Regions from separate parts of the Rhodoferax sp. LB1P47 genome, predicted to be linked through region 4. Evidence: predicted binding sites of a transcription regulator. Region 4 holds the regulator's gene; each other region holds the start of a gene.
What was found. Region 4 encodes sigma-54, which starts transcription at its own class of promoters, with help from an activator protein. Its sites were predicted from a motif close to TGGCANGNAANCTGCTTT; they were not measured.
Positions count from the first base shown of each region.

Region 1 (6,969 bases), on a different contig from region 4:
CCAGATTGTTGGCTTTGCGTGCAGTGCGGTGGACGTGACGGACCGCCACATCGCCAAGCAGGCCTTGCAGCACCAACTGGCGTTTGCGGCCTCACTGCTGGAAATCAGCCCCATGCCGGTGGCCACCATCAACGCACGGGGGCAATACACCAGCGTCAACCGCGCCTGGGAGAGCTTCATGGGATTGCAGCGCGACCAGGTGATTGGTCGGCGTGCCGTGGCCTGCATGGATGAGGCCGATGCCGAGCAGCACGGCAAAAACGATGCCCAGCTGTGGCGCACCGGCGGCACGCTGCGCTACGAGCTCAAGCTCACACACTGCGATGGTTCGCGCCGCGATGTAATGGTGACCAAGGTGCTGCTGTCGGGGGGGGAATTGGGCGCCAGCCTGCTCAGCAGCATGATGGACGTGAGCGAATTCCGCGCAGCCGAGCGCGCCAAGGACGATGCCCGTACCGCCGCCGAGGAATCGTCGCGGGCCAAGTCCGAGTTCATTGCCAACATCAGCCACGAGCTGCGCACGCCGCTGCAATCCATTCTGGGGTTTTCCGAGCTGGGCATGCTGCGCGGCAGCGAGCACCCCAAGCTGCATGCCATGTTCACCGACATCAATGCCTCGGGCGGGCGCATGCTGGCGCTGGTAAACGATTTGCTGGACGTGGCCAAGATCGAAAGCTCGGTCGGTGCCATCACCCTGGAGCGGGCCGACCTGCGCGGGCTGGTGCAGGGCGTGCTGCACGAACTGAGCCCGCTGCTGGATGCCAAGCACATCCAGCTGGTCTACCAACTGGGTAAGCAGCCGCTGATCGCCAAGGTGGACCCGGTGCGCTTCCAGCAGGTGGTGCGCAATATCGCGGCCAATGCCATCAAGGTGTCGCCGATGGGCGGCGAACTCCGGGTGCAAGGCCACATCACCGAAGACCGGCGCATCTGCATCAGTGTGCGCGACCAGGGCACGGGCATACCGGTGGCCGAGCTGGAAAAAATCTTCGAAGCCTTCGTGCAGTCCAGCATTCGCAAAGATGGTTCGGGCGGCACCGGCCTGGGCCTGGCCATCTGCAAGAAGATCATCGATGCCCACGGCGGCAGCATCCGGGCCGACAACGCCACCGAGGGCGGTGCCATCTTCCGCATTTACCTGCCTGCGCGGCAGAGCCTGAACGCCGAAACCACCTACTGACTACTAGCGCACCCCCAGGCTACAGCGCAAGCGCTTTTCGCCACCCCCCTTGCAGGGGGCAACACCAGCAGCCTGGCAAAGCCAGTTCTGCGGTGTTTCTGGACGGTGTGCGTTCTGGCTGATGGTGAGATGGTAAGTTTTTTTGCTATTGTATGTATAGCTGCATGCGCAGTTTCTATATGCGCTAGCGGCCTGTTTTATGTAAATATTCCATCCACCCGCAGCTGTACCACCCGGTCCGCCCGGGCGGCTGCGGCTTGCGAATGCGTGACCAGCACCAGGGCCGCGCCTTGGGCCCGGGTTTGGGCCAGCAGGGCATCCATCACCTTGGCTGCTGTGGTGGGGTCGAGGTTGCCGGTGGGCTCATCCGCCAGCAGCAGGGCTGGGCGGTGCACCAGGGCGCGGGCGATGGCCACGCGCTGGAGCTGGCCACCGCTGAGCTGCTGGGGCAGGCGTTGGCCCAAACCCGCCAAGCCCACGTCGGCCAACAGGCTTTGTACCCGCGCATCGTCGGGCTGCCCCAGCAGCATCAGCGGCAGGGCCACGTTTTGCGCCACGTCCAGGTGCGGCAAAACGTGGAAGGCCTGGAACACAAAGCCCACGTGTTTGCGCCGCAGCAGGGCGCGCTGGTCGTCGCTGAGGCTGCCTAAATCTACGCCGCCGATGTGGACCGTGCCGCTGTCCCAGCTGTCCAGCCCGGCCATGCAGTTGAGCAGGGTGGATTTGCCCACGCCGGATTCACCGATGATGGCGACGAATTCACCGGGCTGCACGTGCAGCGAGACGTTGGAAAACACGCTGCTGTCGCCGTAGCGTTTGCTTAGGTTCTCAATGCGCAGGCTCATAGGGATGCCTCTACCCGCGCCAGCACCTGTTGCAGCGCATCCGGCGAATCACAGGCCACGATATGGCGCTGCGGCATGCTGCGCAGCCAGGTCACCTGGCGCTTGGCCAGCTGGCGTGTGGCGAAGATGCCCCGGTCGCGCAGCTCCAGCATGGGCAGCGTGCCGTCCAATGCCTCCCAGGCTTGGCGGTAGCCTACGCAGCGCATGCTGGGCAGGTCGGGGTACAGGTCGCCACGGGCGCGCAGGGCCAGCATTTCGTCCATAAAACCCCCGGCCAGCATCTGGTCAAAGCGCAGGGCGATGCGCGCGTGCAGCCAAGCGCGCTCAAAGGGTTCTAAGGAAATAAGGGTGGTAGCGCTTATTCTGTGTGCGCTAGCAGCTATGTCTTTTGTAGCATGGAAGCTGGACAAGGGCTGGCCGGAGGCGCGGTACACCTCTAGCGCACGCTGGATGCGCTGGGTGTCCATCGGTTGCAGGCGGGCGGCGGTGGGCGGGTCTACCAGGGCCAGCTGGGCATGCATGGCGGGCCAACCAGCCACAGCGGCCTCGGCCTCGATGGCGGCGCGCAGGGCCGTGTCGGCACCCGGCATGGGGTCGATGCCGTCAAACAGCGCCTTGAAGTACAGCATGGTGCCGCCCACCAGCAGCGGCAGGTGGCCCCGGGCGGTGATCTCATGCAGCAGGCGCTCGGCATCCGCCACAAATTCGGCGGCGCTGTAGGCTTGCAACGGGTCGCGGATGTTGATCAGGTGGTGCGGCGCCTGGTCCAGCTCGGCGGCGCTGGGTTTGGCGGTGCCGATGTCCATGCCCCGGTAGACCAGGGCCGAATCGACGCTGATGATTTCCACCGGCCAGCGTTGTGCAATGGCCAGGGCAGCTGCGGTTTTGCCAGATGCCGTGGGGCCCGCCAGGGCGATGCAGCGGGGCAGGCGTTCAGCAGGCATGGCGCAGTGCCTTGCCGCGTGCGCCGCAGGGCGTGCGGGTGGCGGGGTCGGGCGTGGGGGTGCCATCGGCGTCCATGCGCACCGCCACTGTGCTCCAGCTGCGGATGCCGCGTTTGTCCACCGTCATGCGCAGCAGCCAGCCCAGCTTGGCCGGAGGTGACTCAAAACCGTCAAACACCAGGTTGCCCAGGCTCCAGATGACCGGCTTGCCTAGCACCAGGTCGGCCCCCTGGGTAACGTGTGGGTGGCCGCCCACCACGGCATCGGCCCCGGCTTGCACCATCAGTTTGGCCAGGTCGCGTTGCCGCTGGTTGGGCCCTGGCTCGTTCTCCCAACCCCAGTGCATGAACGGAATCACCACATCGGCTCCGGCGGCGCGGGCGGCGCGGATATCGGCCACCACGTGGCTGTCTTCGCTCCAGGCCACGCCGGGCCAGGTGGCCCCGGCCTCGAAGGAGCGGGGCTTGAATTCGTCGTAGCCCAGCACGGCGATGCGGATGCCGTTTTTTTCAATCCAGTACGGCTTGTGCGCCTCGGTGAGGTTGGCACCGCCGCCAAAGGCCGCAATGCCCGCCGTGCGCAGGTGGCCTAGCGTTTCCATGAAGGCCTCGCGGCCAAAGTCGCCGCTGTGGTTGTTGGCCACCGACATCGCGTGGAAGCGGCCTTTCAATACGTTGACGGTGTTGGGCGCAGCGCGGAAGGTGTAGATCTTGTTGTCCAGCGGCGTGCCGGAGGTGGGGCGGGCGATGGAGGTTTCCAGGTTGCCAATGGCCACGTCGGCACTTTTTAAAATTTCTGCAATCGGGGCCAACGGGTCGCCGCCCGCCGCGATCAGGCGGCCCGGGCCGTCGTCCAGCATCACGTCGCCGCCAAAGATAATTTCTATGGACGGGGGGGCGCTGTGGGCCAGCAAAGGTAGGCACAGCAGCGCGGTCAGCAGGGTGTTTTTCATCATTTTGTCCAGCCACACCAGTAATAGAGTTCGCCGTCGCGGATGGGCTCATACACGCGTTGCAGCCCGGTGAAGCCGTAGCGGCCATTTCCAGAGGATGGAGTGGGTGGATACAGGTAGTCGGCCTGGTGCAGCAGCACCGCGCCTTGCGGCGGCTCGCGGTCGGCGTAGGTGTAGAGCTTGATGGCGTGGTTGCGCTCAACCACCAGGCGGAACATAAAGTACGAGCCGATGGACACCGGCGCTACGGTGTAAGGCGTGGCGGTGGGCTGGGCGCTAATGACCTCGGTTTCCCCGCCGTAGCTGACATGGCAGGCCACGGTGTCGGCCTGGGCGAGGTTGCCGGTGAGTGCGGCCAAGAGTAGCAATCGTTTCATGGACAGATTGTCTATCAATGTTTTTGGAAATAAAAAAACCGCCCGAAGGCGGTTGTTTTTAGGGTGTGGGGCTTTATGCCTGGATGCGATTTTTGCGGCGTACCACCCACATGCCCACCAAGCCTAAGCCCACCAAGGCCAGGCTTTCTGGCTCGGGTACGGCGTTGGCGGCGGTGACCGACCAGTCGCTGGCGATAAATTGAGTGCTAATGCCTTGATTTTCAGAAGCTACGACGCTGAGGTGGCCTGCGATGGAATAGATGTAGTCGGTATAGCTGTAGTCACCATTCAAGATGTCGGAGTTGATGAACAGAAAGTTATTTTCTGTGCCGTCAAATGAAGCTACGGCACCGTCATACCAGCCGATGTTGTTGTTGCTAAATGCCGCCGTAAACAGCGTGCCGAGAAACGCGGTGCCGTTGTAGCTGACGGACACATTGCTCAGGTTGGTGATGAGGTTGCCATTGGCTTCGCCGGTAAACGTGCCCGTGATAACGCCGCCGGTGCCTGTAACCGTTTCCGAGAAGTTGTAGGTGACGGGCGTGGCTTGTGCGCAAAAGCCAGACACGAGTGCCAGGGTCATGGCGATGGAACGGATGGACTTGATCATTTTTTCCTGCGATGGATGGAAGTCACTTTGGTAGTGAACTTGCTGCAATAATTATTGCAACAATTTGTAAAAAGCAGAAAGCGTGCCAAGGGGCGGACTCTTTTTAAATCAATGTGTTACAGACTTCTTACAAATTGAATGTAAAAAAATCCGACATAAATTGCCCGCCTGCATCCGGGTATTTACAGTTGCAGGGGGCGTTGCCGCAAGGGCTTTTTAACGCCCGCGCATGAACAAGGCGTCCAGCTCCTTGATGCTGATCTGCCGCCAGGTGGGCCGCCCGTGGTTGCACTGGTCGGAGCGGTCGGTGGTTTCCATCTGGCGCAGCAGGGCGTTCATTTCCTCCATCGTCAAACGGCGGTTCGCCCGCACCGCGCCGTGGCAGGCCATCGTGCCCAGCAGTTCGTTCTGGGCGCGCTGGATCACGGTGCTGGCTTCGTGCTGGGCCAGTTCGGCCAGCACGCTGCGGGCCAGCTCGGTGGCGTTGCCTTGTACCAGGGTGGTCGGCACGGCCCGCACGGCCAGGGTTTTGGGCGAGAACGGGGTGATCTCCAGGCCCAGCGTGGCCAGGGTGTCGAAGTGGGCTTCGGCGGTGGCCACCTCTTGCGGCGTGGCGGCAAAGGTCACCGGGATCAGCAGTGGCTGGCTGGTGATGCGGGTATCCACCATTTGGGTTTTTAGCCGCTCGTAGACGATGCGTTCGTGGGCGGCGTGCATGTCCACAATCACCAGGCCCTGCGCGTTTTCGGCCAGGATGTAGATGCCTTGCAGCTGGGCGATGGCGCGGCCCAGGGGCCAGACTTCGGTGGCGGGCAAGGGCTGCGCGGGCGCGGGTTCTGCTGGGCGCACGGCGGCTGCGGGCTGGATCGGCCACAGCGCCTCCATGTCCGACACGCGGTGTGTGCTGATGGGCGCTATAAATTGCATAGCTGCTTGCGCAGGTAGCATATGCGCTAGCGGCCTATTTTCTTTAAATATTTCGGACGCAGGTGCAGTCGATGCCGGGGCTGCCAGTGCCGCTGCCGCACGCGGAGCCGCCAGGGCGGCGTCCACCGCGCGGCGCACGGCCTGGTGCACTTCGCGGCTGTCGCGAAAGCGCACTTCGATCTTGGTGGGGTGCACGTTTACGTCCACCCGCGTCGGGTCGATTTCTACATACAGCGCGTAGATCGGCTGGCGCTGGCCGTGCAGCACGTCTTCGTAGGCGCTGCGGGCGGCGTGGGTGATGACCTTGTCGCGCACAAAGCGGCCGTTCACGTAGGCAAATTGCTGGTCGGGCCGGGCGCGGGCGGCGTCGGGTATGCCCACCCGGCCCCACACGCGCACCGCTTGGCCACCGTCATCGCGCATGCTGCTCAGGTAGTCCACCGCCACCGATTTGTCTTTGAAGTCGTCGCCCAGCACGTCGCGCAGGCGTTCGCTGATGGCGTCGATGTTGTTGGGGGCAGGGCAGGCACGCCATTGTTCGACCAGCTTGCCCTCGTGCCAGATGGCAAAGCCCACGTCGGGCCGGGCCAGGGCGTGGCGTCGCACGGCCTCGATGCAGTGGGCCAGTTCGGTGGCATCGGTCTTGAGAAATTTGCGCCGCGCCGGGGTGCTGAAGAACAGCTCTTTCACCTCCACCGTGGTGCCGGTGCTGCGGGCCACGGGCTTGAGTTCGCCGCTGCGGCCATCCAGCAAAAAGGCGCTGGCTTGGCCGCTAGCCCTAGAAGATATTGCCATGTCAGCTATGGAGTTGATAGCAGCCAGCGCCTCACCCCGAAAGCCCATCGTGCCCACCGATTCCAGCTCGCGCAGGTCGCGGATTTTGCTGGTGGCGTGGCGTTTGAGGGCGATGGGCAGCTCTTCCATCGGGATGCCGCCGCCGTCGTCTTCCACCGCAATCAGCCGCACGCCCCCGGCCAGCAGGCGCAGGGTGACCTGCGTGGCCCCGGCATCCAGCGCGTTATCGACCAGCTCGCGCACCACCGAGGCGGGGCGCTCGACCACTTCGCCAGCGGCGATTTGGCTGATGAGTTCATCGGGCAGCTCGCGGATGGCGCGGCGAGGAGGGGGCTCAGG
Region 1 is NZ_JBWMAU010000019.1:44,039-51,007, reverse strand. It holds gene AC0969_RS17265 (ATP-binding protein) at 1-1,180, shown strand, start outside; gene AC0969_RS17260 (ABC transporter ATP-binding protein) at 1,378-2,025, opposite strand; gene miaA (tRNA (adenosine(37)-N6)-dimethylallyltransferase MiaA) at 2,022-2,969, opposite strand; gene AC0969_RS17250 (CapA family protein) at 2,959-3,921, opposite strand; gene AC0969_RS17245 (hypothetical protein) at 3,921-4,298, opposite strand; gene AC0969_RS17240 (PEP-CTERM sorting domain-containing protein) at 4,372-4,908, opposite strand; gene mutL (DNA mismatch repair endonuclease MutL) at 5,125-6,969, opposite strand, start outside.
Region 1: a site for sigma-54 is predicted at 4,979-4,996, ahead of AC0969_RS17240 (PEP-CTERM sorting domain-containing protein). Genes of this name have one in related genera too.

Region 2 (6,969 bases), on a different contig from region 4:
CCTGGCCTTGCACACCTACTTGCGGGTGCAAGACCTGCCCGGCCTGGATCTGCGCGGCTTGGCCGGACAGCCCTATTGGGACGATGTGGCCCAAACCGATCGGCTGGAAACCGACGTGGTGATTTTTGAAGGCGAGGTAGACCGCGTGTACCAAGCTGCAGCCGAGCCGCTGACCTTGGTAGATGGCCCCGTGCAACTGCGCATCGACCAAGGCCTGGAGCTGGCCGAGACGGTGGTGTGGAACCCCGGCCCGACCAAATGCGCGGCCATTGCCGATATGCCGTTTGATGGCTTCAAGCACATGGTCTGCGTGGAGGCGGCGCACGTCAATACGCCTATCACCCTGGCAGCGGGTGCCGAGTGGACCGGCTGGCAGCGCCTGATCGTTGTCATTCCCGATTAATTTCCGCCGACTAATCTCTTCTTTTTGGAAACCGCCATGCTGGCCAAACGCATCATCCCTTGCCTGGACGTGACCGGCGGCCGGGTTGTCAAAGGCATCAATTTTGTCGAGCTGCGCGATGCCGGTGACCCGGTAGAAATCGCCGCCCGTTACAACGACCAGGGCGCGGACGAGCTGACCTTTCTGGACATCACTGCCACCAGCGATGGCCGCGACCTGATCCTGCACATCATCGAAGCCGTGGCCTCGCAGGTCTTCATCCCGCTGACCGTGGGCGGCGGCGTGCGCACCGTGGAAGACGTGCGGCGGTTGCTCAACTCCGGGGCCGACAAAGTCAGCTTCAACTCGGCGGCCATCAGCAACCCGGAGGTGATCGAGGCCGCGTCCGCCAAATACGGCGCGCAGGCCATCGTGGTCGCCATTGATGCCAAGCGCCGCAGCGCGGAAGACGCGCAACGCTTAACGCCTGCGGGCGTGCCCATTGGCCCCGGCTGGGACGTGTACAGCCACGGTGGCCGCAAAAACACCGGCCTGGATGCCGTGGTCTGGGCCACCGAGATGGCGCGGCGCGGTGCGGGCGAAATTTTGCTCACCAGCATGGACCGCGACGGCACCAAATCCGGCTTCGACCTGGCCCTGACCCGCGCCGTGAGTGACGCCATCAGCGTGCCGGTGATTGCCTCTGGCGGCGTTGGCAACCTCGACCACCTGGCCGACGGCGTGAGCCTGGGCGGTGCCGACGCGGTGTTGGCCGCCAGCATCTTCCACTACGGCGAATACACCGTGGGCCAGGCCAAAGCGCGTATGGCCGAGCGTGGCATCCCCGTCCGCATTTCTTAAAGAAAATACGACTCTAGCGCATATAGGCTGTGCGCTAGTAGCTATCTAAAAAATAGCAACTGCATTTTTTGCGGTAAATGGAGGCTTTGGGGCTCCATGCCCCAAATTGGGGATGATTTGCACCGCAATGGGGTGTGCCCACCCTAGGGCCGCCAAAAGCCGCACGCTAGGCCGTGTGAATGGCTGGCATGGATACTGCTTGTTACTGATCGTCCGCCGGTAAAGCTGCCTGCGGAGTGATAGTTCCCTCCGCTAATGAAGGCGGAACCCCCCAACGATACAAGGCCCTTTGCTTTTAGGGGCCGATCGCCAGGTAGTTCCAACCCACACCCGTGGTTTCGCGGAGGGTGCGTTGCAGCGTATGTCTACGGCCCAAGCCGTGGCCCGCTGCGACGTACCTGCATCCTGCGGCGTGCCCCGGGCTAATTGCAGGATAAGCAAACATGATGAAAATAGTTTTAGTTGGCCACGGCATGGTGGGCCACAAGTTCCTTGAGAGTCTGGCCGAGACCGGCATGACCCACGTCGAGGTCACGGTGTTGTGCGAAGAGCCCCGTCCGGCTTACGACCGCGTGCACCTCTCCGAATTCTTTAGCGGCAAAACGGCCGACGACCTGTCTTTGGTCGAACCCGGCTTTTTCGAGCGCACCGGCTTTCAATTGCGCCTGGCCGCACGTGCGGCCTCGGTCGACCGTATCGCCAAAACCGTGACCACCCTGGAAGGTGAAGTGCTGGCCTACGACAAGCTGGTGCTGGCCACCGGCTCCAACCCCTTCGTGCCACCGCTGCCCGGGCGCGACCGCGAACACATCCACGTTTACCGCACCATCGAAGACCTGGAGGCCATGACGGCATCCGGTAAAAAGTCGAAAACCGGCGTGGTGGTGGGCGGCGGCCTGCTGGGCCTGGAATGCGCCAAGGCCTTGTGCGACATGGGCCTGGAAGCCCACGTGGTTGAATTTGCCCCCCGCTTGATGACCGTGCAGGTAGACGAAGGCGGTGGCCGTGTGTTGCGTGCCAAGATCGAAGAACTGGGCTTGCACGTACACACCGGGCGCAACACCCAAGAGATCACCGACGGTGCCACAGCCCGCCACCGCATGGTGTTTGCCGACGGCACGCACCTGGAGACCGACATGATCGTGTTCTCCGCCGGTATCCGCCCGCGTGACGACCTGGCCCGCCAATGCGCCCTGGCCATTGGTCCACGCGGTGGCGTGGTGATCGACAACGCCTGCCGCACCAGCGACCACGATGTCTACGCCATCGGCGAATGCGCTGCGTGGAACGAGCAGACCTTTGGCCTGGTAGCCCCAGGCTACGAGATGGCCCGCGTGGTGGCCCGCCAGATTGCAGGCGATGCCGATGCCGCTTTTACCGGTGCCGACATGAGCACCAAGCTCAAGCTGATGGGCGTGGACGTGGCCAGCATTGGCGACGCCCACGGCCGCACCCCCAAGAGCCGCAGCTGCCAGTACGTGGACGAGCTGCGCCAGATCTACAAAAAAATCGTCATCAGCGAAGACGGCAAGCAACTGCTGGGCGCGGTGCTGATTGGCGACGCGACCGAGTACGGCACGCTGCTGCAAATGGCGCTGAACGGCATCACACTGCCTGCTGATCCTGAATTTTTGATCTTCCCGTCCAGCGACGGTAAAGCCAAGCCTGGTCTGGGGGTGGAGGCGCTGCCCGACACCGCCCAGATCTGCTCCTGCAACAACGTCAGCAAGGCGGGCATCTGTGCCGCCGTGGGGGGGGGTGCTTGCACCATTGCCGAGATCAAGGCCTGTACCAAGGCCGGTGCCACCTGTGGCGGCTGCGTGCCCCTGGTCACCCAGGTGATGAAGTTCGAGATGAAACGCCTGGGCATGGCCGTCAACAACAACATCTGCGAGCACTTTGCGTACTCGCGCCAAGAGATCTACCACCTGGTGCGCGTGGGCAACATCCATAGCTTTGACGAGCTGATGGCCAAGCACGGCACCGGCCTGGGCTGCGACATCTGCAAGCCGGTGGCGGCCAGCGTGCTGGCATCCTGCTGGAACGAGTTTGTGCTGAAAAAAGACCTGGCCGGTCTGCAAGACAGCAACGACTACTACCTGGGCAACATCCAGAAAGACGGCACCTACTCGGTGGTGCCGCGCATGCCGGGTGGCGAGGTCACGCCCGACGGCCTGATCGCCGTGGGCCAGGTGGCCAAGAAGTACAACCTGTACACCAAGATCACCGGCGGCCAGCGGGTCGATTTGTTCGGCGCCCGCGTCGAGCAGTTGCCACCCATCTGGGAAGAGTTGATCGACGCGGGCTTCGAGTCGGGCCACGCCTACGGCAAGTCGCTGCGCACGGTGAAGAGCTGCGTGGGTTCGACCTGGTGCCGCTACGGCGTGGGCGACAGCGTCGGCCTGGCCGTGGAGCTGGAGCACCGCTACAAAGGCCTGCGTTCGCCGCACAAGATCAAGTTTGGCGTGTCGGGTTGCACCCGCGAATGCGCCGAAGCCCAGGGCAAGGACATCGGCATCATCGCCACCGAAAAGGGCTGGAACCTGTACATCTGTGGCAACGGCGGCATGAAGCCACGCCACGCCGAGCTGTTTGGCTCCGACATGTCCAAGGAAGACATGGTCCGCATGATCGACCGCGTGCTGATGTTCTACGTGCGCACCGCCGACCGCCTGCAACGCACCAGCACCTGGCGCGAAAACCTCGAAGGTGGCCTGGACTACCTGAAGGATGTGCTCATCCACGACAGCCTGGGCCTGTGTGCCGAGCTGGAAGCCCAGATGCAGCACGTGGCGGATACCTACCAGTGCGAGTGGAAAACGGCCGTGTCCGACCCCGAAACCCGCAAGCGTTTCCGCTCCTTCGTGAACAGCGACAAAAAGGACGAACACGTGATCTTTGTCGAAGAGCGCGGCCAGATCCGCCCCGCCAGTGCAGAAGAGCGCGAATCTGCCGTTTTGGCTGTTGAAACCGCATAAGGACACGCACATGACTAGCTTGCAAACCTGGACCGACATCTGCGCGGTCGATGACATCCTGCCCAGCACCGGCGTGTGCGCCTTGGTGGACAACCGGCACGTGGCGGTGTTTCGCCTTAACGCTGTCGATGGAAGCGACCAGTTCTTCGCCATCGACAACGTAGACCCCAAATCCGGTGCCAGCGTCTTGTCGCGCGGCCTGATGGGCAATTTGGGCGACCGTACCGTGGTGGCCTCGCCGCTGTACAAGAACCACTTCGACCTGCGCACCGGTGAGTGCCTGGAAGCGCCCGAGCAGTCGGTGCGCGCCCACAGCGTGCGGGCGGTTGCGGGACGCGTCAGCGTCGCCATCGCTTAAGCGAGGAGGGGGCCGCCCGCATGCCTGATCCGCAACCCCCCTTGTCGGTCGCGGCCTTGGTGCTGCGGGCCAAGCAAGTGGAAATCGATGCCGTGCGCCAGCTCGCCCGCCGGGCGGAACTGGTGGATGCCATCGGCCAGCTGATCCAGGGTTTGCAGCGTGAGCGCGGTGCGTCCAGCATCTACCTCGCGTCCAAGGCGCAGCGTTTTGCCGATATGCGCCGCAGCATCGTCGGTGAGGTCATCCCCCTGGAAATCCAGCTGCGCACGGTGTTTGCCGACCATATGGAACCGGCCCAGGGGGCTACGGCCAAGGCTCTGTCCCTGATGGCCTGGGCGCTGTTGGGCTTGGACGCGTTGGCCGCGCTGCGCAGCCAGATCGAACGCCAGGCGATGGGTGCCCACGACGCGATTGCGGCCTTCAGCCACCTGATCGCCGGTTTGATTGAGCTGGTGTTTCACGTCGCCGATGTGGCCGGGTTGCCCAGTGTTTCGCGGCTGCTGGTGGCCTTGCTGCACCTGGTGCAGGCCCAGGAAGAGGCGGGCCAGGAGCGTGCCGTGGGCGCGTTGATGTATGCCTCGGGCCAAGGTGGCGAGGTGCAGCAGCAGCGGGTGGTCCATTTGATCGAGGCACAGGAGCGCAGCCTGCGGGTGTTTGCCGAATTTGCCGAACCCGCATTGCGTGCCCGCTGGGAGCAACAGCAACTGGCCCCCAGCATTGCGCAACTGGAGCGTCTGCGCCGCACCCTGTGCATTGCCAAGCCCGGCGCGGCACTGGACAGCAAGCTTAGCGAGCCCTGGTTCGACGTATGCACCGACCGCATCAACGCCCTGTGGCAGTTGCAGGTGGAACTGGTCACCAGCCTGCGCCAGGATTGCGCGGCGCGCATTCTGGAGGCCCAGCAAGATTTGCAAGACTCCAAAGGCCTGCTGCGCCGCCTGCGCGACAACCCGCCGCAGCGCACGCATGCGGTAGACCGATTTTTTGACACTGAGGCCGCCACCGCGCCAGAACCCTTGGCCCATCCCGGTAGCGCATCGCCCGCACTGTTCGATCTGCTGCAGGCCCAATCCGCCCGCATGGCCAGCATGGAGGCCGAGCTGGAAGCCGCCCGCCGCGCCCTGCACGAACGCAAGGTGATCGAACGCGCCAAAGGCGTACTGATGGCCCGCCTAGGCATGAACGAAGAGGCGGCCTTTCGGGTGCTGCAAAAAACCTCGATGGACCAAAACCGCCGCCTGCTAGACGTGGCCGAAGCCACGCTGTCGCTGCCGGATCTGGCCTTTGCGCCGCCAGGGCGGTGCTAGGTTTTGCTCTAATTTATGTAGCTGCTTGCGCAGGTGCTACCTGCGCTAGAGGCTTATTTCTTATAAATTACAGAAGAGCCCCACCCCGACCCTCCCCAGGCGGGGGAGGGAGAAAGAAGGGATGCAATAAGCACCCCTGACCCCTGCCCGCCCCAGGGCAAGCGCAGCAACGCCCCTTCGTGAACTGCGCAGGACTGGCTCCGCCAGACTGCTGTAGTTGCCCCCTGCAAGGGGGTGGGCGAAAAGCGCTTGCGCTGTAGCCTAGGGGTGTGCCAAGTCATTCCACGTTTTGGACCTGCTCCCGCATCTGCTCGATCAGCACCTTCATGTCCACCGAAATCCGGGTCAGCTCCAGCGCCGCCGATTTGCTGCCCATCGTGTTGGCTTCGCGGTGCAGTTCCTGGATCAAGAAGTCCAGGCGTTTGCCGACTTCGCCGCCTTTTTTGAGGATGCGTTCCATCTCGTCCAGGTGCGAATGCAGGCGCGTCAGCTCCTCGGCCACGTCGATGCGGATGGCGAAGGCGGTGGCCTCGGTCAGTGCGCGGTCTTGGGCGGCTTCGGGCAGGGTGGCACCGTCGGCCAGGGCCATCGCTTCTTTCCAGCGCTCGATGAAGCGCTGGCGCTGCTGCTCCACCAGCTGGGGCACCAGCGGCAGGGCTTTCTCGGCCAGGGCGCGCAATTGCTTCAGGTGGCCCAGCAGCATGGTCGTCAGGCGCTCGCCTTCGCGCTGGCGGGCGGCCACCAGGGATTTCAGCACCGTGTCGGCCAGCGGCAGCACGTCGTCGGCCCAGTCGTTGGTGGGAGCTTGCTCGTTGGAGGCCATGCGCAGGATGTCAGCCACGCTCAGCGGTGCGGCCTGGGGCAGCCAGGATTTGACCGAATCTTGCAGCGAGTTGACGCGCTGCAACAGCTGCGGCGAAGGCGCGGCCAAGCTGCTGGAGGAGGTGCTTTCAATGGCGGCGCGCACTTCCACCTTGCCGCGCTTGAGCTGCGCCATGACGCGCTCGCGCAGCGCAGGCTCATGGCTGCGTAGCTCGTCGGGCAGGCGAAAGCTGAGGTCCAGAAAGCGGCTGTTGACGGAGC
Region 2 is NZ_JBWMAU010000001.1:298,818-305,786, reverse strand. It holds gene AC0969_RS01455 (D-hexose-6-phosphate mutarotase) at 1-403, shown strand, start outside; gene hisF (imidazole glycerol phosphate synthase subunit HisF) at 440-1,243, shown strand; gene nirB (nitrite reductase large subunit NirB) at 1,690-4,221, shown strand; gene nirD (nitrite reductase small subunit NirD) at 4,232-4,579, shown strand; gene AC0969_RS01435 (nitrate- and nitrite sensing domain-containing protein) at 4,600-5,886, shown strand; gene AC0969_RS01430 (YicC/YloC family endoribonuclease) at 6,164-6,969, opposite strand, start outside.
Region 2: a site for sigma-54 is predicted at 1,428-1,445, ahead of nirB (nitrite reductase large subunit NirB). Genes of this name have one in related genera too.

Region 3 (6,969 bases), on a different contig from region 4:
TGCCAGTCAGCGTTAACTGACTGGCATTGCGCCGATGCGGGCTTTTCTACGTGGGGCTAACTTTCACATTAAGGCTTACGCAATAACCAATTCGACTTCGATGTTGCCACGGGTGGCGTTGGAGTAGGGGCACACGCCGTGGGCGGTGTCGACCAAATCCTGGGCCACAGCGCGGTCCATGCCGGGCAGGTTGATGACCAGCTTGGCGGCAATGCCGAAGCCTGCGGGGATGGGGCCGATGTCTACCGATGCGTCGATGGATGCATCCGCAGGGATAGCAATCTTCTTCATGCCCGCCACGTGCTTCATCGCACCCATAAAGCAGGCCGAGTAGCCTGCGGCAAACAATTGCTCGGGGTTGGTGCCGGTGCCTGCGCCGCCCATTTCTTTGGGGGGCGAGAGCTTGACCGCCAGCAGGCCGTCGTTGCTAGCCGATTGGCCGTCGCGGCCGCCGGTGGTGTGGGCGTGGGCGGTGTAGATCACTTTGTCGAGTTTGGTAGGCATGGTGCTTCCTTGGGTTGAAAAGAGGATGTCAGGCGGTCGTCGTCATACGTTCACGCAGTGCCTGGACTTGCTGCGTGAGAGAAAGAATTTCGGGCAACGTGCACTGGGTGGCGCTAAGGATGCAGGGCGGCACTTTGGTGGCTTCGGTCTTGAGGCTGCGGCCCGCCGATGTCAGGGTGATGAACACCCGGCGCTCGTCTTGCACATCGCGTTGGCGGCTGATCCAGCCTGCGGTTTCCATGCGCTTGAGCAGCGGGGTCAACGTGCCGGAGTCAAGGTACAGGCGCTCGCCCAGCTCGGACACCATCAGCCCGTCGCGCTCCCACAGCACCAGCATCGCCAGGTACTGCGGGTAGGTGAGCCCCAGGGTTTTGAGCAGTGGCTTATACAGCTTGGTCATGGCCAGCGACGCGGAATACAGCGCAAAGCAGAGCTGGTTGTCCAGCTGCAAGGACTGGTCGGCGGTGAAGGTTTTGGTTGGCATGGGTTGAATTATAGTACGCAATTAAATTTTGTACAATTTAGTTTATTGACGCACCGAAGTGCGCCGTTGGTTCGGCTTAGTAGGTATACACGCCCTGCCCCGTCTTGCGCCCCAACCGGCCTGCCGCCACCAGCTCTTTCAACAGCGGGCAGGGGCGGTATTTGCTGTCGCCGAATTCGGTCAAGAACACCTCCATCACCGCCAAACACACGTCCAGCCCGATCATGTCGGCCAGGGCCAGCGGACCGATGGGCTGGTTGCAGCCCAGTTTCATGCCCGCGTCGATGTCTTCCGCCGTGGCCACGCCCTCGGCCAGCACGAACAGCGCCTCGTTGACCATCGGCATCAGGATGCGGTTGACCACGAAGCCGGGGCCGTTCTTCACGGTGATGGGGGTTTTGCCCAGCACTGCCGCCATCGCGTGTACCGCGTCATGCGTGGCATCGCTGGTTTGCAGGCCCCGGATGATCTCCACCAGCGCCATCAACGGCACGGGGTTGAAGAAATGCATGCCGATGCAGCGGTCGGGCCGCTTGGTGACGGCCGCCAGCTTGGTGATGGAGATCGACGAGGTGTTCGAGGCAATCAGCACTTCGGGGGCCAGCAGCGCGTCTAGCTGCTGCACGATCTTGACCTTGAGGGCGTAGTTTTCGGTGGCGGCTTCGATGACCAGCTGGACGGATGTGAAGTCGTCGTACTGGGTGGAGCCTTTAATGCGGCCCAGGATGGTGGCCTTATCCTCAAACGAGAGCTTGTCTTTTTTGATCAACCGGTCCAGGCTGCCCGCGATGGTGGCCAGGCCCTTGGCCACCGCCTCGTCGCTGATGTCCACCATCACCACCTGCAAGCCCGCCGCTGCGCAGGTCTGCGCGATGCCGTTGCCCATGGTGCCTGCGCCGACGATGCCGACGGTCTCTATTTTCAAAATGCTGCTGCTCATTGGGGACTCCAGGCGGTAAAAATGAGTGGGAGGTGCGGTAAGGTCGCTCTGCAACAAACATCATAAAGCGGTCATCCGCGTCTCTCCTTACAGCCCTTATGTTCGACTACATCATCATCGGCGCAGGCGCAGCGGGCTGCGTGCTGGCCGGGCGGCTCAGTGAAGATCCATCCATTCACGTAGCCCTGCTGGAATCCGGCCCCAGCGACCACAGCGCCCTGGTGCAGTGCCCCTCGGGCATCGCGCTGCTGGCGCGCACCGGCCAAGTGCACTGGCGCTTCCACACTGTGCCGCAACCGGGGCTGAACGGACGCTGCGGCTACCAGCCCCGGGGCCGGGTGCTGGGCGGCAGCAGCTCCGTCAATGCGATGGTCTACACGCGCGGCCAGCCTGCGGATTTCGACTTCTGGGCGGCCCAGGGCAACCCCGGCTGGGGTTATGCCGATGTGCTGCCGTATTTCAAAAAGGCCGAGCGCAATAGCCGGGGTGCGGATGCCTGGCACGGGGCCGACGGCCCGCTGCACGTCACCGATCTGCCAAGCCCCAACCCTGCCAGCCAGGCCTTTGTACAGGCTGCCATGCAGGCCGGGTTTGCCGCCAACAGCGACTTCAACGGCGCAGGCCAAGAGGGCGTGGGCCTGTACCAGGTAATGCAAAAAGACGGCGAGCGCTGTAGCGCAGCCAAGGCCTACCTCACGCCCCACCTGGCGCGGCCTAATTTGCAGGTGTTTACCGGGGCCCATACCACCCGCATCCTGACCCAAAACCGCCGCGCCGTGGGCGTGGAATTCATGCAGGACGGACTGTTGAAACAGCTGCGCACCCAGGGTGAGGTGCTGCTGTGCGCCGGGGCCTTGCAGTCGCCGCAGCTGCTGATGCTGTCCGGCATTGGCGACCACGCGCAGCTGCTGGCCAATGGCATCGCCACCGTGCACCACCTGCCCGGCGTGGGCCAGCATCTGCACGACCATGTGGACGTGGTGCAGGTGGTGAAAACCGCGCAGTCGCAGGATGTATGGGGCATATCCCCTGGCGGCATCGCCCGCATCGCCCAGGGCGTGCGGGACTGGCGGCGCGACCGCAGTGGCCTGCTGACCAGCAACCTGGCCGAAGCCGGGGGCTTCCTCAAAAGCCAGCCCGACGAGCCCCAACCCGACCTGCAACTGCACTTTGTACCCGCCCAACTGGCCGACCATGGCCGCAAGACGCTGTGGGGCCACGGCTACTCGGTGCACATCTGCGTGCTGCAACCGGCCAGCCGGGGCAGCGTGCGCCTGAACGGCAAAGACCCGTTGGCCCCGCCCCGGATCGACCCCAACTTTCTGGGCGCATTGGAAGATATGGAACGGCTGCGGCGCGGGTTCCATCAGGTACGGCGCATCTGCGCCCAGCCCGCACTGGCAGCCTGGGGCGGGCGCGAGCGTTCGGCCCAGGCCCAAAGCGACGTAGCACTGGAACTTTTTCTGCGCGAGACCGCCGACACGGTGTACCACCCGGTGGGCAGTTGCCGCATGGGCCCTGGGGGAAATGGGGAACACCAGGATGTAGTGGATGCCCGCCTGCGGGTCCACGGCATGGCCGGGCTGCGGGTGGTGGACGCGTCCATCATGCCGCGCATCGTCAGCGCCAACACCACGGCGGCCACCACCATGCTGGCTGAAAAGGCCGCAGATATGTTGCGCGAGGATGCGCTGCCTAGGTCGGGGTGAAGGTCAAAAACTGTGACTTATTTCCGTCCGATGTGTCGGTATTAATTACAACTTGTTACTGCTTCGTTACTTATTTTTCTAAATACCCATTGGAAACAATAACTTACATTTGTGGCACATTGTTTGCTATTTGTTACATGTTCCCCGTGTTCCAAATTTACATATATAAAAACCCCCATGAAATTTCGCAATCTCTTCGGCATGCTGGCTTTGGCTTTGACAACCTTCTCGGCATCCGCTACGCCCTGGACCAGTACCGACAGCTTTGGTTACACCGGTACCACCACTAGCTACGACCAGCGCAACATGGCTGGTGCCACCAACATCGTGAGTGGTGACGACGACGCAGCGTCCAATGTGGCCTTGCCGTTTAGCTTCAACTTTTTTGGCAACAGCTACAACTCCCTGTGGGTGTCCACCAACGGCTTGGTGGGCTTTTCGTCCAGCAATGCAGGGGCCTATTGCTGCAACGGCACGGCCCCTGGCATGTCGAACAGCATTTCCCTGGGTTGGATGGACTGGATCACCAGCGTAACGGCAGTCACCTCCGGTGCAGTTGGTTCCCGCGAATTCATCCTGAACTGGAGCGGCAGCGAATATGGCAACGGCAGCGGCGGCATCAATGCCCAGATGATCCTGCACGAAGGCAGCAACGACATCGAATTCCAGTTCACCAACCTGGTGAATGCAGGCCACTCCCTGTTCATCGGCATCACCGATATTGCAACCACCGACTACCTGCAATATGTGGGCAACAACCTGCGCCAAGTGGGCTTGCTGGCCAGCACCAACAACGTGCCCGAGCCCGCCTCGCTGCTGTTGGTCGGTATGGCTCTGGTCGGCATGGTGGCGGCCCGCAAGCGTCAAAAGCAAGCCTGATCGCCTGCCAACTTGCATGGACTCGGGTGCAGAGCACCCCGACCTTTGAAAGTTGTTTTACGTGAATGGGGAACAAAAAAAGGGTGCTTAGGGCACCCTTTTTTGTACGCTATTTTTCTTGCAGCAGGTGCCTATACAGAGCGGGGGCTGCTCTATCATGGCTATACGCCATCGTCTGGGCAGCGCGTTGCGCCCCGGTGTGTGTCCCCTATTTGCACGCCCCATGCACCTCCCAGAACGCCCCCGGCTCAACGCCATCGCTGGCCCCATCTTTGGCGAATTCTTGCTCGGTTACACCGTCATCATTGCCGGGCTGTGGCTGGCCTCGCACACGTCAGACGGTGCGGCCGGCAGCCTGGGGCTGGCCAACCAGGTGCTGGAAACGCTGTACGTCATCTTCCGGGTGCTGGCCATCGGCATGGGCGTGGTGATTACCCAACTACTGGGCGGCCAGCAGGTGGAACAGGTGCGGCGCACCGCGCTGGCGGGCCTGGGAGCGTGTACCTGGGCGGGGCTGCTGGTGGTGGCTGTGCTGGTGCTGGGCAACGACTGGATTCTGGATGTGCTGAACGCCCCCGCAGAAATCTTGCCGCTGGCCGGACCCTACATCCAGCTACTGGCCCCGGCCGCGCTGCTGGACGGCTACAACCTCACCATGGCCGCCATCCTGCGGGCGCATCTGCATGTGCGCGATTCGCTCAAGGTGATGGTGGTGATGCACTGCACCCACCTGGCGCTGGCCGTGCCGCTGATGCTAGGCGTGGGCCCGTGGGAAGGGCTGGGCCTGTACGGTTTTGCGGTGGCGCTGCTGGTCAGCCGCGCCGTGGGCCTGGGGCTGCACCTGGTGCTGTGGCGCAAGCGCATGGCCCTGGTGCCCACCGCCCGCCACTGGTGGGTGCTGCAATGGCGCGTGCTGGGGCCGGTGCTGCGCATCGGCGTACCGGGGGCCAGTGCCGAGCTGGGCTACCGCGCCGCCTTCATGGTGTCGCTGGCCGGGGCTGCACGGCTGGGCGTGGTGGCACTGGCCACCCATGCCTATACCTTGCAACTGCTGCGTTACGTGCTGCTGATCAGCCTGGCGATTGGTTGGGCCTGCGAAATCATGGTTGGGCGGCTGGTGGGCGCGGGCCAGTTCAGCCAGGCGCATGCGCTGGTGCGCAAGGGTCTGCGCAATGGGCTGATGGCCTCGGGCAGCATGGCCGTACTGGCGGCGCTGGCAGCTCCGTGGCTGATGCGCGTATTCACCAAAGACCCGCAGGTGATTGATGCGGCGCAAACCCTGCTGTGGATTGCCGTGCTGCTGGAGAGTGGCCGGGCTTTCAACCTGATCGTCACGGGCGCACTGCGGGCCACCGGCGATGTGATCTACCCGGTGGCCGCCAGCCTGGGCTCGTTCGCGCTGGTGCTGGGCTGCGGCTCGTACTTTCTGGGCCACCGCTTCGGCCTGCCCGGCATCTTCATCGCCTACGCCGCCGACGAATGGGTGCGCGGCCTGCTGATGTGGGCGCGCTGGCACTGGCACGGCTGGCTGCCCCATGCGCGCAGTGCACAGCGCCGGGTGCGTAGGCGATAAATTTATAAGAAATAGGCCATTAGCGCATATAGCAAATGCGTTAGTAGCTATTCTATTAATAGCATCTAAAGCTAGCGCTGGAACTTGCCGTTGGCCCCGATGATCGACAGGTCGGAAAAGTCCAGCCCGGAATGGTCGCTGGGGCTAAAGCCAATCTCCAGCCCACCCAGGTCAAACTTGTCCATCCCCTCTAGCGCGGCTTGCAGGCTGGCGCGGGTGGGTTTGCCGGTCGTGCGGCGCAGGGCTTCGACCAACACCTTGGCGGCCGTAAAACCTTCCAGCATGGCCGGGCTGATATCGGTCAGCCCTTTTGCATGGGCGGCATCGGTCAGCTCCTTGACCAGCCCATACGACAGGGACTGGGGAAACACCTGGCTCACGATCACCCCCCGGGCCTGGGCTCCCAGGCTGCTCACAAAGCCCGCCGTGGCATTGTTGGACAAGGTGACGTACTGCGCCGCGCTGCCTGCTGCCCGCAGCGCCTGGATGGCCGCCACCGCATTCGTGCCCGAGGCCACCAGCAGCACCGACTGGGCACCGGCCTTCACCACCTCGGGCACGATGCCCGAAAAATCAGGCTTGTTGCGGTCAAACTTGTACAAGCCCACTGGCTCCAGCTTGGCCTTTTGCAAACCTTTTTTCGCCCCGATGAGGGCGTCTTCGCCAAAGCTGTCGTCGGTGTAGATCACGGCGATCTTCACCAGCCCGATGCTGGCCTGGTGGGTAATGGCTTTCTCGGCCTCGCGCTGGTAGGGGGCGCGCACATTGAAAACATATTTTTTCAGCGGTTGGTGCAGCACCATCGCCCCGGTCGAGGGCCCGACCAGGGGCACGCGGTGTTTCTCCAGCCAGGGCAGGATGGCCTCGGTGTGGGGTGTGC
Region 3 is NZ_JBWMAU010000013.1:48,609-55,577, reverse strand. It holds gene AC0969_RS14660 (transposase domain-containing protein) at 1-16, shown strand, start outside; gene AC0969_RS14655 (organic hydroperoxide resistance protein) at 76-504, opposite strand; gene AC0969_RS14650 (MarR family winged helix-turn-helix transcriptional regulator) at 533-988, opposite strand; gene AC0969_RS14645 (3-hydroxybutyryl-CoA dehydrogenase) at 1,065-1,913, opposite strand; gene AC0969_RS14640 (GMC family oxidoreductase) at 2,027-3,637, shown strand; gene AC0969_RS14635 (PEP-CTERM sorting domain-containing protein) at 3,815-4,516, shown strand; gene AC0969_RS14630 (MATE family efflux transporter) at 4,740-6,089, shown strand; gene AC0969_RS14625 (ABC transporter substrate-binding protein) at 6,161-6,969, opposite strand, start outside.
Region 3: a site for sigma-54 is predicted at 3,750-3,767, ahead of AC0969_RS14635 (PEP-CTERM sorting domain-containing protein). Genes of this name have one in related genera too.

Region 4 (6,969 bases):
GCCGCCGTCTTCGGTCTGCGCCGCCTCACGCCGCCCGGCCACACCGGCCACTTCGATCCGCTCGCCGTAGGGTGGGTTCAGCAGCATCACGCCGGATGGCGCTGGGGGCATACGCTGCAAGGCATCGCCACCCCGGAATTCGACCACGCCCGTGACCCCCGCGCGCTCGGCGTTGCGGGTGGCGAAATCGACCATGCGGTGGGCCACATCGCTGCCAAAAATCTGCGTCTCCGGCTCGTGCTCGGCCTCGGCCGCCTGGTCTTGGATGGCCGACCACACATGGGGCTGGAACGGCAGCAGTTTCTCGAAACCAAAGCGGCGCAGGCTGCCCGGGGCGATGTTGCAGGCGATCTGCGCGGCCTCGATGGCAATGGTGCCGCTGCCGCAGCAGGGGTCGTAGAAGGGCGTGGTGCCGTCCCAGCCGCTGGCGGCAATCATGGCGGCGGCCAGGGTTTCTTTCAGCGGGGCATCGCCCTTGTCTTCGCGCCAGCCGCGTTTGAACAGCGCGTCGCCCGAGGTGTCGATGTAGATGGTGGCGTGCTCGGTGGTCAGGTGCAGGTAGATGCGGGCATCGGGCCACTGCACGTTCACATCGGGGCGTACGCCGGTCTTAAAACGGAAGCGGTCGGCCACCGCGTCCTTGACCTTCAGGGCAGCAAAGTTCAGCGAGGTCAGCGGGCTGTGCTGCGCAGTGACTTCCACCTTGAAGCTCTGGCTGGGCGTGAACCAAATCTCCCAGGCCACGTTGCTCGCCGCCTCGTACAGGTCTTGCTCCGTGCGGTAGGGCGTGCTGGACAGTTCGATCAGCACCCGCTGCGCCAGGCGGCTGTGCAAATTGAGCCGCATCGCGTCGCGCCACGACGAGCGCACCAGCACGCCACCCCGGTGCGAGCGCAAATCCTCGCCCTGCAAGCCCGTAATTGCGTGTACCTCTTCGGCCAGCAGCTCTTCCACGCCAGCGGCGCAGGGTAAAAATAATTGGAGTTGGTTCATGGGATCGGTGCCAAAGTGGGACGCGGAGCGGGTCCGCTGGGAGGCGTGGAGTATCCCATAGGGGGCGCCAGGAGCGCTTTGGCGCTGGCACAGCACACGCCGATCGGATGCCCGTTACAGCGCCTTGCGCAAATTCGTCGGCGCAATCCGCAGGGCTTCGCGGTATTTGGCGACCGTGCGGCGGGCGCATTCAATGCCTTGCTCTTTCAGCATGTCCGACAACTGGCTGTCGCTCAACGGTTTTTTCAGATCTTCGGAGGCGACGAACTGCTTGATCAGAGCGCGCACCGCCGTACTGGAGGCGTTGCCGCCGGTCTCGGTGCCGAGCGACGAGCCGAAGAAGTATTTCAGCTCAAACGTGCCGTACGGCGTGGCCATGTACTTGGCGGTGGTGACGCGGCTGATGGTGGATTCGTGCAGGCCCAGCTCGTCGGCAATCTCGCGCAGCACCAGCGGGCGCATGGCCAGCGCACCGTGGCTGAAGAAGTTCTTTTGCCGCTCCACGATGGCGTTGCTGACCCGCAGGATGGTGTCGAAGCGCTGCTGGATGTTCTTGATGAACCAGCGGGCTTCTTGCAGGCGCTGCTGGAGTGCGGCGTTGTTCGAGGAGTCCTTACCACCGCCCTTGTGCAGGCGCAGCGCGTTGGCATAGATGTCGTGCACCCGCAAGCGCGGCATCACCTCGGGGTTCAGCGCCACCCGAAACTTGGTATTGGCGCCACGCCCCACTTTGGCAACAATCACGTCGGGCACCACGATGTTGCGCTCCACGTCCACAAAGCGGCGGCCGGGCTTGGGCTCCAGCCGGGCAATCATGGCAATCGCGGCTTTGATGTCGGCATCACTGGCGTGGCACAGCTGGCACAGGCGCTTCACATCGCGCCGGGCCAGCAGGTCCATCGGCTGGCGGCAGATGCGCAGCGCGGTTTTGCGCACCGGGTCGTCGCCCAGGGTGGCCTTCAAAGCCTTGAGTTGCAGCAGCAGGCATTCGCCCAGATGGGTTGCCCCCACCCCCGGCGGTTCCAGGCTTTGCAACAGGCCCAGAGCGACGGTGAAGCGGTGTACCAGTTCCTCCTGCGCTTCCGAGTCGCCACCCGACAGGCCTTGGGCCAGGGTGGCCAGGTCGTCTTCCAGGTAGCCGTCGTCGTTCAGCGATTCGATCAAAAAGCGCAGCGCCGCCTGGTCCACCTCGCCCAGGCGCAACGCCAAGGCCTGGCGGTGCAGAAAGCTGGTCAGCGACTCCTGGTTGCGGGCCAGCTCGGTGGCATCGGCCTCGCCTTCTTCGCCCAGGTTGTTGTGGCGGGCGGGTGCGTCGCCGCCCCACTCGCTGTCGTCGGGCCTGATCTCAGAGCTGCCGTCGCCGTCCCAGCTGGTGTCGTCGCCACCGGTGAGTGGGGTTTCAGAGTCATTTGAGGCTTCAGCGCTGGATTCACCTGCGTATTCAGCTACAGAAGTAGGAGCAGACTCGGTTTCGCGGTCACCCGCGCTGACGGGGGTGTCGGACTGGGCCAAACCAAACTCTTCGCGCGGCGCGTCGTCCAGGTTGCGCTCCAGAAACGGGTTATCGTCCAGCATCTGGTCCACTTCCTGGCTGAGTTCCAGGGTGGACAGCTGCAAAAGACGGATGGACTGTTGTAACTGGGGCGTGAGCGCCAGGTGCTGGGAAACGCGTAGGGAGAGGCCTTGCTTCATCGTGCGATCACATACGGAAGTGCTCGCCGAGGTAGACGCGCCGCACATCGGCGTTGTCGACGATCTCGGACGGCGTACCTTCGGCCAGCACGTTGCCGTCGCTGATGATGTAGGCGTGGTCGCAAATACCCAGGGTTTCGCGCACGTTGTGGTCGGTGATCAACACACCAATGCCGCGCGACTTCAGGAAGCCGATGATGCGCTGGATCTCGATCACCGCAATCGGGTCGATACCGGCAAACGGTTCGTCCAGCAGGATGAAGCGCGGCTGGGTGGCCAGGGCGCGGGCAATCTCGACCCGGCGGCGCTCGCCCCCGGACAGGGCCATCGCCGAGGAGTCGCGCAGGTGTTCGACCCGCAGGTCTTCCAGCAAGGCGGTGAGGCGGGCTTCGATCACCGGTTTGGTCAGCGACTTGCCCTGCTCGTCGTGTTGCAGCTCCAGCACGGCGCGCACGTTTTCTTCCACCGTGAGCTTGCGGAAAATCGAGGCCTCTTGCGGCAAATAGCTCAGGCCCAGGCGCGAACGGCGGTGGATCGGCATGTGCTCAACCGGCTGGCCGTCGATGGAAATGCTGCCGCCATCGGCCCGCACCAGGCCCACAATCATGTAGAACGAGGTGGTTTTACCTGCGCCGTTGGGGCCCAGCAGCCCGACCACTTCGCCTTTTTTGACCGCCAGGGTCACGTCTTTGACGACTTTACGGCTGCCGTAGGCTTTTTGCAGATGGCGGGCTTCCAGGCGGCTTTCTGCCACGGCAACCGGGCCGCTCACTTCTGCGCGCCCTCTAGCGTGGTACTGGAGCGCAGCGCGGGGCTGGTGGCGCTGGCAGCAGCGGCTGGGGCCGTCACCTTGGGGGTCAACATGGCACGAACCCGGCCGTTCTGGCCGCCAGGGTCGTTGGCGGAGTTGCCGTTGTCTACGGTAAATACGTCGGTGGTGTTGTCATACACGATGACCCCGCCGGTGACTTCGTCGTTGACCTTGCTACCCAGCAAGCGGCGCATCACGGCACGCTTGATGAAACGCACGTTGTCCAGCTTGCTGTTGTAGAGGATGGTTTCGCCCTCGCCTTCGATGTATTCATCCACACCGTCGCGCTTTTGCTTGAAGTAGGCCAGCTTGCCGGGCTCGGCGGTCACGATGCCGGTCTGGTTGCCCTCGGCATCCTGGCGCACATCCACCCGCCCGCCCCGGATGACGATACTGCCCTTGCTCATCACCACGCGGCCGGTGAACACATTGGTTTGCTTCAGATCGTCGTAGCGCATGGCATCGGATTCGATGTTCATGGGCTTGAGGCGATCGGCTTTTTCAGCCCAGGCAGAACCGCCCGCACAGGCGCACAGCAGCAAGAATAGGAGGGTGGGGTAGGCTTTTTTCATAGAGGCACGAATCTTGCAAATGATTGTACCGGTCGTGCCGTGGTCGATTTGATTCGCCCAGAAAAAAGCCCGCAAAAGCGGGCCTCGGTTCAGCAGCAACCGGCGACTTCAGGTTTTCTGCTGTGCCACCAAGTAGTCCACGATCGTCAGGCCGCGCTCCATCGACTGGGCTTGCGTGCCGTCGGTGTAGAAACGTCCGGCCACACCCATTGCCGGCACACCGGCCACGTTGTAGGCCTGCTGCAATTGCGCGGCTTTACGCACCTTGGTGGTCACCGAGAACGAGTTGTAGGTTTCCACGAACTTGGCTTTGTCCAGGCCCTGCTTGGCGGCCCAGTCGATCACCAGATTGTCTTTGTCGAGCTTTTGGCGCTCAACATGGATGGCATTGAACACTTTGCTGTGCAGCGCCTCTAGCTGGCCCATCGCCTCCAGCGTGTAGTAGAGCTTTTGCGGCGGGATGAAACTGTCCTGGAACACCACCGGCACGCGACGGAAAGCCACGTTCTTGGGCAGCTTCTTGAGCCAGGCGGACAGCGCAGGCTCAAACGCAAAGCAATGCGAGCAGGCATACCAGAAGAACTCGATCACCTCCACCTTGCCCGCCGGGGCTTCGGTGGGCGCAGGCTTGTCCAGCACCAGGTAGTCGGTGCCCGCCACGGGCGGTTTGCCCTGGGCGAATGCGCTGCCGATGGGCGAAATAGCCAGGGCCGATCCGGTCAGCACACTGGCTGAGGTCAGCGAAAACTCACGACGTTTCATTGCAAATCACTCCTTGTGGGGGGTCAGAGGGGGGCTTGAGGCAAAAAGTTCAGCACCACAGCATCAACGCTGCACGCGCACCAGGGTGGTGTCGCCTCCGGCGTTTTCCAGCTTGTCTTTGGCGCGCTCGGCATCGTCACGCTTGGCGTACGGCCCCATGCGGACGCGGTAGACCGTGCGGCCCGCCTGTTCGCGCTCGGTCACCCGTGCCTCCATACCCATCATGGCCAGCTTGGCACGCTGGGCTTCGGCGTCTTCGGTGCTGCGAAAGGCTCCGGCCTGCACAAAGTACTCGAAAGGCTCGGCGGTAGGGGCCAGCACCGGGGCCGTGGTGGGGGTGGCCTTGGCCTTGGCTTTGGCCAAATCGCCCAAGGGGTCGGCGCTGGTGGCGGGCTTGGGCTCGGGTTTGGGGGTGAGCGGCTTGGAGGCCGCCGACGCCGGAGGGGTCGCGGGCAGGGGCGCGGGGGCCACCACCAGGGGTTCCGGCTCGGGCGCTGCCTCGGGCATGGCGATCGGCGCGGGGGCCACGGGGCGCACCGGGTTTTTGCCATGCAGCGGGGTATTGGGGTCCCAGTCTTTGTTCTTCTGGCTTTCGGCCGCGTCGTGGTCGGCGCTGTTGGCCTGGGTTTTTCCGTTCATGAAGGGCACCGGCACTTTGGTGACGTACACCGCCACCGCCAGCGCCGACCCCAGGCCCACCACCACCCCGACGATGAAGCCGATGATGGTGCCGCCGGTTTGCTTTTGTTTTTTCATACGCTCAATTACATTTTTTCAGGGGCACTCACCCCGAGCACCGCCAAACCATTGTGTAGTACCTGGGCGCATGCGGCGACCAGGGCCAGGCGGGCCCGTTTGAGCACTTCGTCGTCCACCAGCACGCGCTCTGCGTCGTAGTAGCTATGCAGGTTGGCGGCCAGTTCGCGCAGGTAGAAGGTCACGTCGTGCGGGGCGAAGGTTTCGGTCGCACTGGTCAACATTTCGGGATACTTGGCCAGTTGCAGCATCAGGGTTTGGGCCTGCGGCACCAGCAGGCTGGACAGGTCCACGCCTTGCAGGCTGGCCACATCGCCAGCCCAGTCGCGCAGCATTTTGCAGATGCGGGCATGGGCGTACTGCACGTAGTAGACCGGGTTGTCGTTGTTCTTGGCCAGCGCCAGGTCGATGTCGAAGGTGTATTCGGTATCGGGCTTGCGGCTCAGCAGGAAAAAGCGCACGGCATCTTTGCTGGTCCAGTCGATCACGTCACGCAGGGTGACGTAGCTGCCAGCGCGCTTGCTGATCTTGACCTCTTCACCGCCCTTGACCACCCGCACCATCGTGTGCAGCACGTAGTCGGGGTAGCCCAGTGGAATGCCCACGTTGGCGGCCTGCAAACCGGCGCGCACGCGGGCGATGGTGCCGTGGTGGTCGGTGCCCTGGATGTTGACCACCTTGGTGAAGCCGCGCTGCCATTTGGCGATGTGGTAGGCCACATCCGGCACAAAGTAGGTGTAGCTGCCGTCGGTCTTGCGCATCACACGGTTTTTGTCGTCACCGTAGTCGGTGGACTGCAGCCACAGCGCGCCGTCTTGCTCATAGGTCTTGCCTGCGTCTTGCAGCAACTGCACGGTGGCATCGACCCGTCCGCTGGTGTACAGACTGGTTTCGAGGTAGAAATTGTCGAACTTCACCTGGAAGGCCTGCAAATCCAGATCCTGCTCGCGGCGCAGATAGGCCACGGCAAATTCACGGATCGAGTTCAAGTCAGCTATGTCCCCGGAGGCGGTGACTTCACGGTCGTCGGCTTTGACAGACTTTTGGGCCAAGAAGTCGTTGGCAATGTCGGCGATGTACTCACCGTTGTAGAAATTCTTGCTAACCGGGTTGTCGGGATCGGTGGGCCAGCAGGTATCGCCCGGCTTAAAACCTTGGGCGCGCAGTTGCGTGCTGGTGGCCAGGGTGCCGATCTGCACGCCTGCGTCGTTGTAATAAAACTCGCGGTACACGTCCCAGCCCTGGGTGGCGTACAGGTTGCAGATCGCGTCGCCCAAAGCCGCCTGGCGGCCGTGGCCTACGTGCAGCGGGCCGGTGGGGTTGGCCGAAACAAACTCCACCAGGATGCGCTGGCCGTTGCTGGGCTGCACGCCGAAGCGGGCC
Region 4 is NZ_JBWMAU010000006.1:24,673-31,641, forward strand. It holds gene AC0969_RS09035 (THUMP domain-containing class I SAM-dependent RNA methyltransferase) at 1-993, opposite strand, end outside; gene AC0969_RS09040 (RNA polymerase factor sigma-54) at 1,108-2,685, opposite strand; gene lptB (LPS export ABC transporter ATP-binding protein) at 2,693-3,457, opposite strand; gene lptA (lipopolysaccharide transport periplasmic protein LptA) at 3,454-4,068, opposite strand; gene AC0969_RS09055 (thiol:disulfide interchange protein DsbA/DsbL) at 4,177-4,830, opposite strand; gene AC0969_RS09060 (SPOR domain-containing protein) at 4,894-5,586, opposite strand; gene argS (arginine--tRNA ligase) at 5,595-6,969, opposite strand, start outside.